Regions from separate parts of the Providencia sp. PROV208 genome, predicted to be linked through region 3. Evidence: predicted binding sites of a transcription regulator. Region 3 holds the regulator's gene; each other region holds the start of a gene.
What was found. Region 3 encodes LexA, which represses DNA repair genes until DNA is damaged. Its sites were predicted from a motif close to TNCTGTATGTACATACAGNA; they were not measured.

Region 1 (3,291 bases), on a different contig from region 3:
AGCCATTTCTGCCATCAATTTCACAAAATCATTAGCAACCGCATTGATCCCTTCACCTTGAATTCCTTTCAGAGCAGCGAGTTTAATTAATGATGCTAACGTAGAAATTAATGCTACAAAAAATACGATCCAGCCCAAAATACGTTTGCCAATCGCAAGAGAATTTGCCTTGTGGTAATTCATTACAACTATTCCTCAGAGTTTTTTTCTACGCTAATCATAGCCGATAATATTTGCTGGCTCCAAATTTCTATAAAAAAATGATAGTTAAAAATTGAGTTTCGGATTATTCAAAAATTTAATTGCATTCATATCACCCGCTAAATTCAAATTTTCAATAAAATCATGTGATAGCACATATATCTCTATAACCGAAAGTCATGGCTTGTTAGAATAGTTTTAGACACTAAATTGACTGTGATTAAAATGCAGCGACAGCCCCCATACCCTATTTTCAAATGGGTATCTAAATGAATGGAGTTTGCTATGTATCATAAATTACCTATCCAATCTGTTATCTTTGATATGGATGGTTTGCTGATTGACTCGGAACCTTTCTGGGAACAGGGAGAAGATGAAGTATTTGCAGAGTTAGGGGTTGATTTATCCATCAAGCACACGCTTCCAGATACCCTCGGTTTGCGTATCGACCACGTTGTTGAACTTTGGTATAACGCATCCCCTTGGCAAGGCTGCAGTTTAGAAGAGGCAAAACAGCGTATTATTGACAGAGTCATTGGCTTAGTCGAAGAGAAACGCCCATTGTTGCCCGGTGTCCAACATGCATTAGAGTTATGCCGTTCAATGGATTTAAAAATTGCGTTAGCATCAGCATCTCCGGATTACATGTTGGAGAAGGTACTGAATTTATTTGATATTCGCCATTATTTTTCTGCGGTTGTTTCCGCAGCAAAATTGCCTTTAAGCAAACCCCATCCTGAAGTTTATTTAAAAGCCGCAGCAGAATTATCGACAAAGCCTATTCACTGCGTTTCATTGGAAGATTCCTTTAATGGCATGATTGCAGCAAAAGCCGCAAGAATGCGCTCTATCGTGGTTCCTGATAACAAGCACTTCAATGACCCACGCTGGGGTTTGGCAGATGTCAAACTCGCTTCATTAAATGATTTACGTCCAGAAAATTTACGTTAATCTTAAATGAATTAGTGATGATTTCTTTCCCCTACATTATTTGCGTAGGGGAAATTTTGAAAAGTATAAAAATCTACGGTTATTAGCTAATAAATAAGAGTTTTTTTAACTCTCACCCTCTACCAAATTCCGCTCAAACCCATTATACTGCCCGCCTACTGTATAGATAAACAGATGGTATTTTATCCACCATGACTGCTGAAGGGCACCTGCTTTTTTCTGTCGCCTCACTCATAATGGCTCATAAACTGCAAATTACGCCAGAGTTCGCTCAGGGTGATTGGTTGCATATGGTGCCAGGCGTTTTGCTGGGTGCCTTATTGCCGGATATCGACCATCCATCATCCATTCTTGGGCGACTTTTTCGTATTATTTCTATTCCCATATCCAAGCTCTGCGGTCATCGAGGCTTTACGCATAGCCTTATTGCATGGCTAATTTTGCTGATTTCCAGCTATCAATGGTTACCCCATTATTGGGATTTACCCCCTGACCTTATCCAAGCGTTTTTACTTGGTTATATGAGCCATTTAATTGCCGATATGCTGACGCCATCCGGTGTCCCATTTTTATGGCCATTACCATTACGTTTCTGTTTTCCCGTTCTACGCGGTAAATCTAGTAAACGCGGAGAACGCTTTATTGCCGTGCTTTTGACCGTCTGTGCGGTGCTTATACCCGCAGGGCATCCAGCTGACTGGTTCCAGCAAATAGAAAGCGTACTAAATTATTTTAATAATCAGATAAATATACACTTACCGACAAAAACATCACTTTTGTAATATACTGTAAGTATAAATCAACCTAAATTATAACTTTTGATTATAAGTAATGACTAACTTCAACTGATATCATATAACCAGTTGTTAGAAGAAACGAAATCCTTATACCTATTAAGGATTAACAACAAGAATCATTATGTAAAATAATTACAATTTGGAGTGCGGAATGAATATTCCCCTGATTATCAATGTGCTCGTTTTCGTAGCACTTTTAATACTGTTAGCAAAACTCGGATCGAATGGTTGGAGCCTATCCAAAAAAGTCTTACTGGGTCTGGTATTCGGTGTTGCTTATGGTGTGGGACTGCACCTGGTGTATGGTTCTGGTCACCAAACGGTAAAAGACTCCATTCTTTGGTTTAATATCGTTGGTAATGGTTATGTTCAACTATTACAAATGGTGATTATGCCTCTGGTATTTGCCTCAATTCTGAGTGCAGTAGCTAGACTCCATAAGGCATCTTCTTTAGGGAAAATCAGCTTTTTAACCATTGGCACACTGCTGTTCACAACCGCTATCGCTGCTCTAATCGGTATCTTGATTGCTAACTTGTTCGGCTTAACTGCTGAAGGGTTAGTCCAAGGTCAATCTGAAACTGCACGTTTAGCTGCCATTGAAACAAATTACATTGGTAAAGTATCGGATTTAACCGTTCCGCAATTGATCCTGTCCTTTATCCCGAAAAACCCGTTTGCTGATTTAACAGGTGCAAGCCCAACATCTATTATTAGTGTGGTTATTTTTGCTGCATTCTTAGGAGTAGCGGCACTGCAACTGTTCAAAGATGATAAAGAACGTGGTGAAAAAGCATTAGCGGCTATCGATGTGATGCAGGCTTGGGCAATGAAATTAGTCCGCTTAGTCATGCGCTTAACGCCTTATGGTGTGATGGCACTGATGATCAAAGTGGTCGCAAGCTCGAATTTAGCTGACATCATTAATTTAGGTACCTTTGTGGTTGCATCATACGTGGCATTAGCCATTATGTTTGTGATTCACGGTGTCTTAATTGCGACAACCGGTTTAAATCCGATTAAATTCTTTAAGAAAGCAGGTCCTGTACTGACATTCGCCTTTACTAGCCGTTCGAGTGCTGCAAGTATTCCACTGAATATTGAAACGCAAACTCGCCGCTTTGGTGTACCAGAATCGATCGCCAGCTTCTCTGCGTCTTTCGGTGCAACTATCGGTCAAAACGGTTGTGCAGGTATCTACCCTGCCATGTTAGCGGTTATGGTGGCACCAACAATGGGTATCAATCCATTTGACCCACTGTGGATCGCGACTTTAGTCGGTATTGTGACTATCAGCTCTGCGGGTGTCGCAGGTGTGGGTGGTGGTGCAACGTTTGCTGCA
Region 2 (3,291 bases), on a different contig from region 3:
CGCCGCCTTGCACTGCGAATTATTGGTACCCTATTAGGGATTGCGATTGGCTTACCACTACTTAATATCGTGCCATCTATTGAAGGGCAGCTCGCCTTAATCGTGGTCACTGGATTGCTATTTTTCATGTTCCGTAGCAGCCAATACGCTCAAGCCACACTATTTATTACATTACTTGTGCTTTTTTGCTTCAATTTACTGGGTGAAGGGTTTGAGGTCGCCTTGCCTCGAATCATCGATACCTTAATTGGTTGCTTCATTGCACTGCTTGCCGTTAGTTTCATTTGGCCTGACTGGAAGTTTCGACAATTACCCCAAGTGATTCAAAAGACGATGGATAGTAACTGCCGTTACTTAGACGCTATTTTACAACAGTATTATCAAGGCAAAGATAATAGTTTGGAGTACCGTATTGCGAGGCGAGATGCTCACAACTCTGATGCAGAGTTTGCCTCCGTTGTCTCAAATATGGCTTCTGATCCTAAGTCATACCAAATTACACAAGAACAGGCATTCCGTTTATTGTGTCTGAACCATACATTACTGGGTTATATTTCAGCGCTCGGTGCCCACCGAGAAAAAATGCAAAACGATGCAAACTTAACATTATTAAACGATGCGATTTGCTACATCGAATCATCCATTCAAGTCACATCGTTAGATCCAGCAATTATTGATGAAAAATCAGAGCGATTAAGAGTCAGTTTACTCCAACGCATTGACCACGCCTCCAGTGATGACGATGAAAAAACAGTTTTAATCATGGAGCAAACTAAGTTACTGATCGAATTAATTCCTGAGATAAAATCAATGATTAAACAAATCAGTTTGTCATAAAATAAACTGATGAGCGGGCATTAAAACTAACCAGTAGTCAATGCCCGCAATTATCTTCATAGGTAAACTGAAAATCAGTTCACGCTGTTAAACCAGTTAATCAACTCTTGCCGGGTTTGAGAAGGTAATACTTCACTGTGACAACCTTCGATTGCCGCAGCCAATCCAATCAATTGCTTGACACTCGGTCTTTGCTTACCGTGCTGTTTTAACTTCAAAAAACACGCTTTAGCGCCAATCAATGCCAGCTCCTCGGCATGGAAAATGCCAATTTTACCTAATGCTCTTTCCATTGCCATATTCATATTAGGCAAATCTTTAATACGAACAGCCGCCGATTCTTTTTGTTGGTTTTCCTCTATCGCCGAACGGTAAGCAAGCTCGATAATATGACTCAATATTGATGAATCACACCAAACATCTTCAGGGAGTCGATAATATCTCATCTCTAAAGGTATACCCCTTTTACTGTAGACCAACCGTTCGAATCCCACAGATTCAAAGTAACTGCGAGAAAACAGACACCCTCGTACATAAAACTGGTCATCCAATACCAATCCAACAAGTGCACTATCAATACACAAACAATATCCACCAAAATGGTTCTTCTTTTTTAGTACCCCAAATTTGCTCAAAATTTGTTGCAAAAGGGAACTTCTTTCGTTTTGTAATGACACTTTTTCATCTCCTTATGAATAAAAAAAGTACTATCGTCCTTGAAGCCTAAACAATTAAAAACAATTGTTTTTACATATAATTATGTTTAATCGATTTTAAAGTTTCAGTTAAAAATGCCAAGTAGAACTCACATAAAAACCGAAAAGTTGCGAAGCGCTTTGTAAAAATAGCCTTGATATTGTATAAATATACAGTTACTGTATGTCCATACAGCATTGTAGCGAGGTGAATTATGAGCATCTATTCTTGGAACAACACAGCAGAACATTCTCTTAATCGTTTTACTAATGATAACTTCACACGTGATCACCTTACAGATAGTAACGTGACTAGTGCTAGTTCAACGATGAATAGTGTAAATGGCGCTATGCAACAAGGTATGGTGAGTGAGCTAGTTTATAATGAACAGCACCCAGTCATGGATTACATATTGCTACCAATGCTACGCCAGTTTGGTATTCAATCACGCTGGTTATTATGGTTGAGTCCTGAGAAAAAACTGAGTAAACATTGGGTGGAACAAGCGGGACTTCCTGCAAATAAAATTATGCAACTCAACCAAGTTGACTCAATTACAACTATTGATGCAATGGAAAAAGCATTGAGAAGCGGTAATTACAGTGTCGTATTAGGATGGTTACCAGAAATAAGTGAGCAAGATTTTATTCTTTTACAAAATGCCGCTGAAGTAGGTCATTCTATGGGATTCATTATGAGACCAGAAAAAACATATAATACAATTCAGATGACCACTAGACATCAAAACCTTTTAAAGATTCACTCCAATAAGATTCATTGATCAATAATAAGATTTTTCTTACTAAATTTTAAGTTGAGTAATATCGTTGTTAAATAAAACACTAAAATACATTAAAAACAATAGGATAGATTAATTAGCGATAAAATGTACAATATATTTATCTCTCTGATTTCAGGGATAAAAAAAGACTTTTTTTAACCTTTATTGCTTACCATACTTGTATCTTTTGGAGTTCGTTGTAGACTTTAGCCTGTTAAGCGTATGACATTATTTTTTTACTTTTCGTAAATTTTTGTGGATAATGTCAGCTGAACCTAGCAAGTAAATTGAACCAATGGCAAATAATAAGGCTCACGAAGCCAAGCCAATATTGGATGATAACGAGGCGTAAAAATGAAAAAGACAGCTATCGCGGTAGCAGTGGCAGTAGCAGCATTCGCAACTGTTGCACAAGCAGCTCCAAAAGATAACACTTGGTATACTGGTGGTAAATTAGGTTGGTCTCACTACGAGCACGCTAAATTTACTTTTGAAGATGCTGCAGGAGATGAAACTTCTGTTGGTACCGGTAAAAAAACTCGTGACCAATTAGGTGCGGGTCTGTACGCAGGTTACCAATACAACCAGTACATGGGCTTCGAAATGGGCTATGACTGGTTTGGTAAAATGAAGTACAAAGGTGACAACGCAGGTAGCGTTTCTTCTATGGGCGTTTCTCTGACTACCAAACTGAGCTATCCAGTAATGGAAGACTTAGACGTTTATACTCGTCTGGGTGGTATGGTTTACCGTACAGAAGCTAAAGTTAACGGCGTTGGTAAAGAAACTGACACTGGCGTTTCTCCAGTTTACGCACTGGGTCTTGAGTATGCTATCACTCCAGAATTAGCTACTCGTTTAGACTACCAGTGGGTTAGCCGCATGGGTGACAAAGACAACATCGGTGTTAGCCCAGACAACGGCATGCTGAGCGTTGGTCTTGCATACCGTTTCGGTCAAGAAGCAGCTCCAGTTGT
Region 3 (3,291 bases):
ACGTAACATGGCCTGCAAGGTCATCGACAAGGTACCGGTTTTAGGTTCCAGCAAGCGACCTGTACGTGAGCGTCCACCTTCCACAAAGTACTCAATCGAATAGCCGCGAGCAAAGAGCTCACTGAGGTATTCGCGGAATACGGTAGAATAGAGTTTATTGCCTTTAAACGTACGACGAATAAAGAATGCCCCTAAACGGCGGAAAATGGGACCTGCTGGCCAGAAATTGAGGTTAATACCAGCTGCAATGTGCGGTGGTACCAGCCCTTGATGATAGAGAACATATGAAAGCAGCAAGTAGTCCATGTGGCTACGATGGGACGGCACATAGACAATTTCATGACCATCTTGAGCCAATTGACGAACACGTTCAGCATGCTGAACGTTAATCCCTTGATACAAGCGGTTCCATGTCCAACCTAAAACTCGGTCAGTGAGTCGTACTGCTTCATATGAGAAGTTAGCGGCGATCTCTTCCATCATCGCCACGGCATTTTGCTGGGCTTTTTGTAATGGAATTTTTTTGCTGCGAGCTTCATCTTCGACGGCTTTTTCAATCGCTTTAGAAGAAAGCAATTTATTAAAAAGCTCATAACGTGCAGGCAGTTTTGGACCGACAGCCGCCAAACGTTGGCGAGAGTAATGAATACGCGCCACACGAGCGAGTTTATTGGCAATAATCGTGTCGGTACCATGCTCTTGCGCCATTTGACCCAGTGAAATACTGGGTGAAAAACGCACAAAGCTATCGCGCCCTAACCAAAGGACGGCGAAGAATTTTTGCACACCGTTTAGTAATTTCAGGGGTGCAGGCTTATGGCCTTCGCGTCCAGGCGCTCGCCCGAACATGACCGATGCTGGCAGCATTTGAATATCTAGATTTGGATTATTTTTATGCAAATCAAGATACGCATGGAATATTTTTACTGACTCTTTACGTGGATCTGGAGAGTAGTAACGGAATACACGCGGACCATCATCAATGAACACATAGGCAGGGAGCTGGGTGCCATTGATGTCGTTATCCACGAGAGGATCAGGTAAACCAATCGCTAAGCATTGTTGGCGAAGCGTGAGAAGGTCGGACTTTGAGTGATATGGCAAAACGTACAGCGTTGGCTTGTTTGGATCAAGCTGCAACTCTGTTATCGGGTCCGTTGGAATTAGTTTACTTTTTACCAATAATTTCAGTGGTAAATTCAACGTGTTGTAATATATTTTACGCCATAGTGACATAAACGATTATAGCCTCTTGTTAGTAATGCTGCGCAATCATATCAGAAAGCAGTGTTTAGATCTGTTATCGATAATTCACTTTGACTGCAAAAGTTGATTATTGTTTAAAAATTAAGGAAAAAATATGGCAAGTCAAACTAAGGGACTCACGCGAGTTATCAAAGCAGCTGGGTACTCCCTTAAGGGTTTAAAGGCAGCATGGGTGAATGAAGCCGCATTTAGGCAGGAAGCGGTTGCTGCTATCATTGCGATAATTATAGCTTTTTACTTGGACATTAGCCAAATTGATAGAATTTTACTGATAGGTTCAGTGGTTTTAGTCGCGATCGTCGAGTTAATAAACAGCGCTATTGAAGCCGTTGTTGACCGTGTTGGCACGGAATATCATGAATTATCGGGCCGAGCAAAAGATATTGGCTCCGCTGCGGTCTTTGTCACCATTGGATTGGCGTTATTTATTTGGGCTACCGTTCTCTGGGAACGTTATTTCGCACTTTAATAGTCTAAAAATAACAAAAGAGAGAAAAAGCAAAGAATTCAGCAATAAATTACAGATTTTGGCTAATTTAACAGTTCCCAATCCCCATTTACCTGTATATACTCACAGTTTGACTGTATAAACAAACAGGGGAACGGGATGAAAGCACTGACAGCTCGACAGCAGCAAGTTTACGATCTGGTGCGTGACCACATTTCGCAGACGGGCATGCCACCAACACGCGCTGAAATAGCAGCAAGTTTGGGATTTCGTTCGCCTAATGCGGCAGAAGAACATTTAAAAGCCTTAGCTCGTAAAGGGGTTATTGAAATTGTTTCTGGAGCTTCCAGAGGCATTCGTCTGTTGTTAGAAGAAGAAACCGAAGATTTAGGGCTTCCTCTGATTGGGCGTGTCGCCGCCGGCGAACCATTGCTTGCACAAGAACATATTGAAAGTCACTACCAAGTTGACCCAGAGTTATTTAAACCTCATGCGGATTTTTTATTGCGTGTGAATGGTATGTCGATGAAGGATATCGGCATCATGGATGGTGATTTACTCGCGGTGCATAAAACTCAGAATGTCCATAATGGACAAATAGTTGTGGCTCGTATCGAGGATGAAGTCACCGTTAAGCGCTTTAAACAACAAGGCAATCGCGTTGAATTGATTGCTGAAAACCCTGAGTTTGCGCCAATCGTTGTTGATTTACGCGAACAGAATTTTACTATTGAAGGGTTAGCTGTTGGGGTTATCCGTAATAGCGATTGGCATTGATGATGAGTGATTGAGTCTGGTAGCAGACTCAATATCTCTTTTTATCGGGTGTTTTTTCTTTATATTGTTCTTCCGTTTATATAGGCTTTTCTTTTTATATAGCCATATAACTCTTATTCACTTCGCTCTATCTATCTATCTATCTATTGCCTCTGCCATTAGGTTGTTATCTATTATAGCTATGGCGCGAGACGTTAATCTTATTAACCTTTGCTGATAGGTTTTTTACGGTTTTTTCTTTGGATTAGATGGGGGCTGATGGTCATGATCGCAATGTTCATGATCTTGGCAACTGGTGATTTCAACGCATTTTTGACATAAACCATGGTTTTCTACAACGGTATGCCTGAGATGAAAATGATTTTCTTCAGCAAGCGTACTAATAGCCTTTTCTATGGTTGTACAATCACTTTCCGTCACATTCCCACAATTATCACAAATCAACATCACTGAGATATGGCTTGGATTATCCACATGGTGGCAGACCACATAACTGTTTGTGGATTCAATTTTATGGATAAACCCTTGTTCCATTAGGAACTCTAAGCCGCGGTAAACAGTAGGGGGTTTAGCTTGAGGTTCTATTTCACGCAGCAAATCAAGAAGGTCGTAGGCACTAATCGCCCCATGTTGCTGTGCAATTAGTCGTAAAACCGTTTCTCTTTGTGGAGTTAAACGAACACCTCGAGACTGGCAAATACGTTCGGCCGTCGTAAGCAGCATATCTTCACTGATTATTGTCATCTTGTCTGGCCCCACCTAAATAGCGCTTCAAATGTTTATTACTGTTTAGTTTATCA

Region 1: PR766_RS12985 (metal-dependent hydrolase) is a predicted target of LexA. The motif match lies at 1,309-1,328, and genes of this name have one in related genera.
Region 2: sulA (SOS-induced cell division inhibitor SulA) is a predicted target of LexA. The motif match lies at 1,711-1,730, and genes of this name have one in related genera.

What each region holds. Positions count from the first base shown of each region.
Region 1 covers NZ_JAMPNS010000016.1:75,566-78,856, forward strand. The annotation lists gene PR766_RS12975 (YniB family protein) at 1-183, opposite strand, end outside; gene hxpB (hexitol phosphatase HxpB) at 487-1,152, shown strand; gene PR766_RS12985 (metal-dependent hydrolase) at 1,344-1,934, shown strand; gene PR766_RS12990 (L-cystine transporter) at 2,101-3,291, shown strand, end outside.
Region 2 covers NZ_JAMPNS010000010.1:226,286-229,576, reverse strand. The annotation lists gene yccS (YccS family putative transporter) at 1-837, shown strand, start outside; gene PR766_RS08830 (TfoX/Sxy family DNA transformation protein) at 912-1,514, opposite strand; gene sulA (SOS-induced cell division inhibitor SulA) at 1,748-2,314, shown strand; gene ompA (porin OmpA) at 2,669-3,291, shown strand, end outside.
Region 3 covers NZ_JAMPNS010000017.1:26,670-29,960, forward strand. The annotation lists gene plsB (glycerol-3-phosphate 1-O-acyltransferase PlsB) at 1-1,236, opposite strand, end outside; gene PR766_RS13795 (diacylglycerol kinase) at 1,361-1,735, shown strand; gene lexA (transcriptional repressor LexA) at 1,874-2,491, shown strand; gene zur (zinc uptake transcriptional repressor Zur) at 2,717-3,235, opposite strand.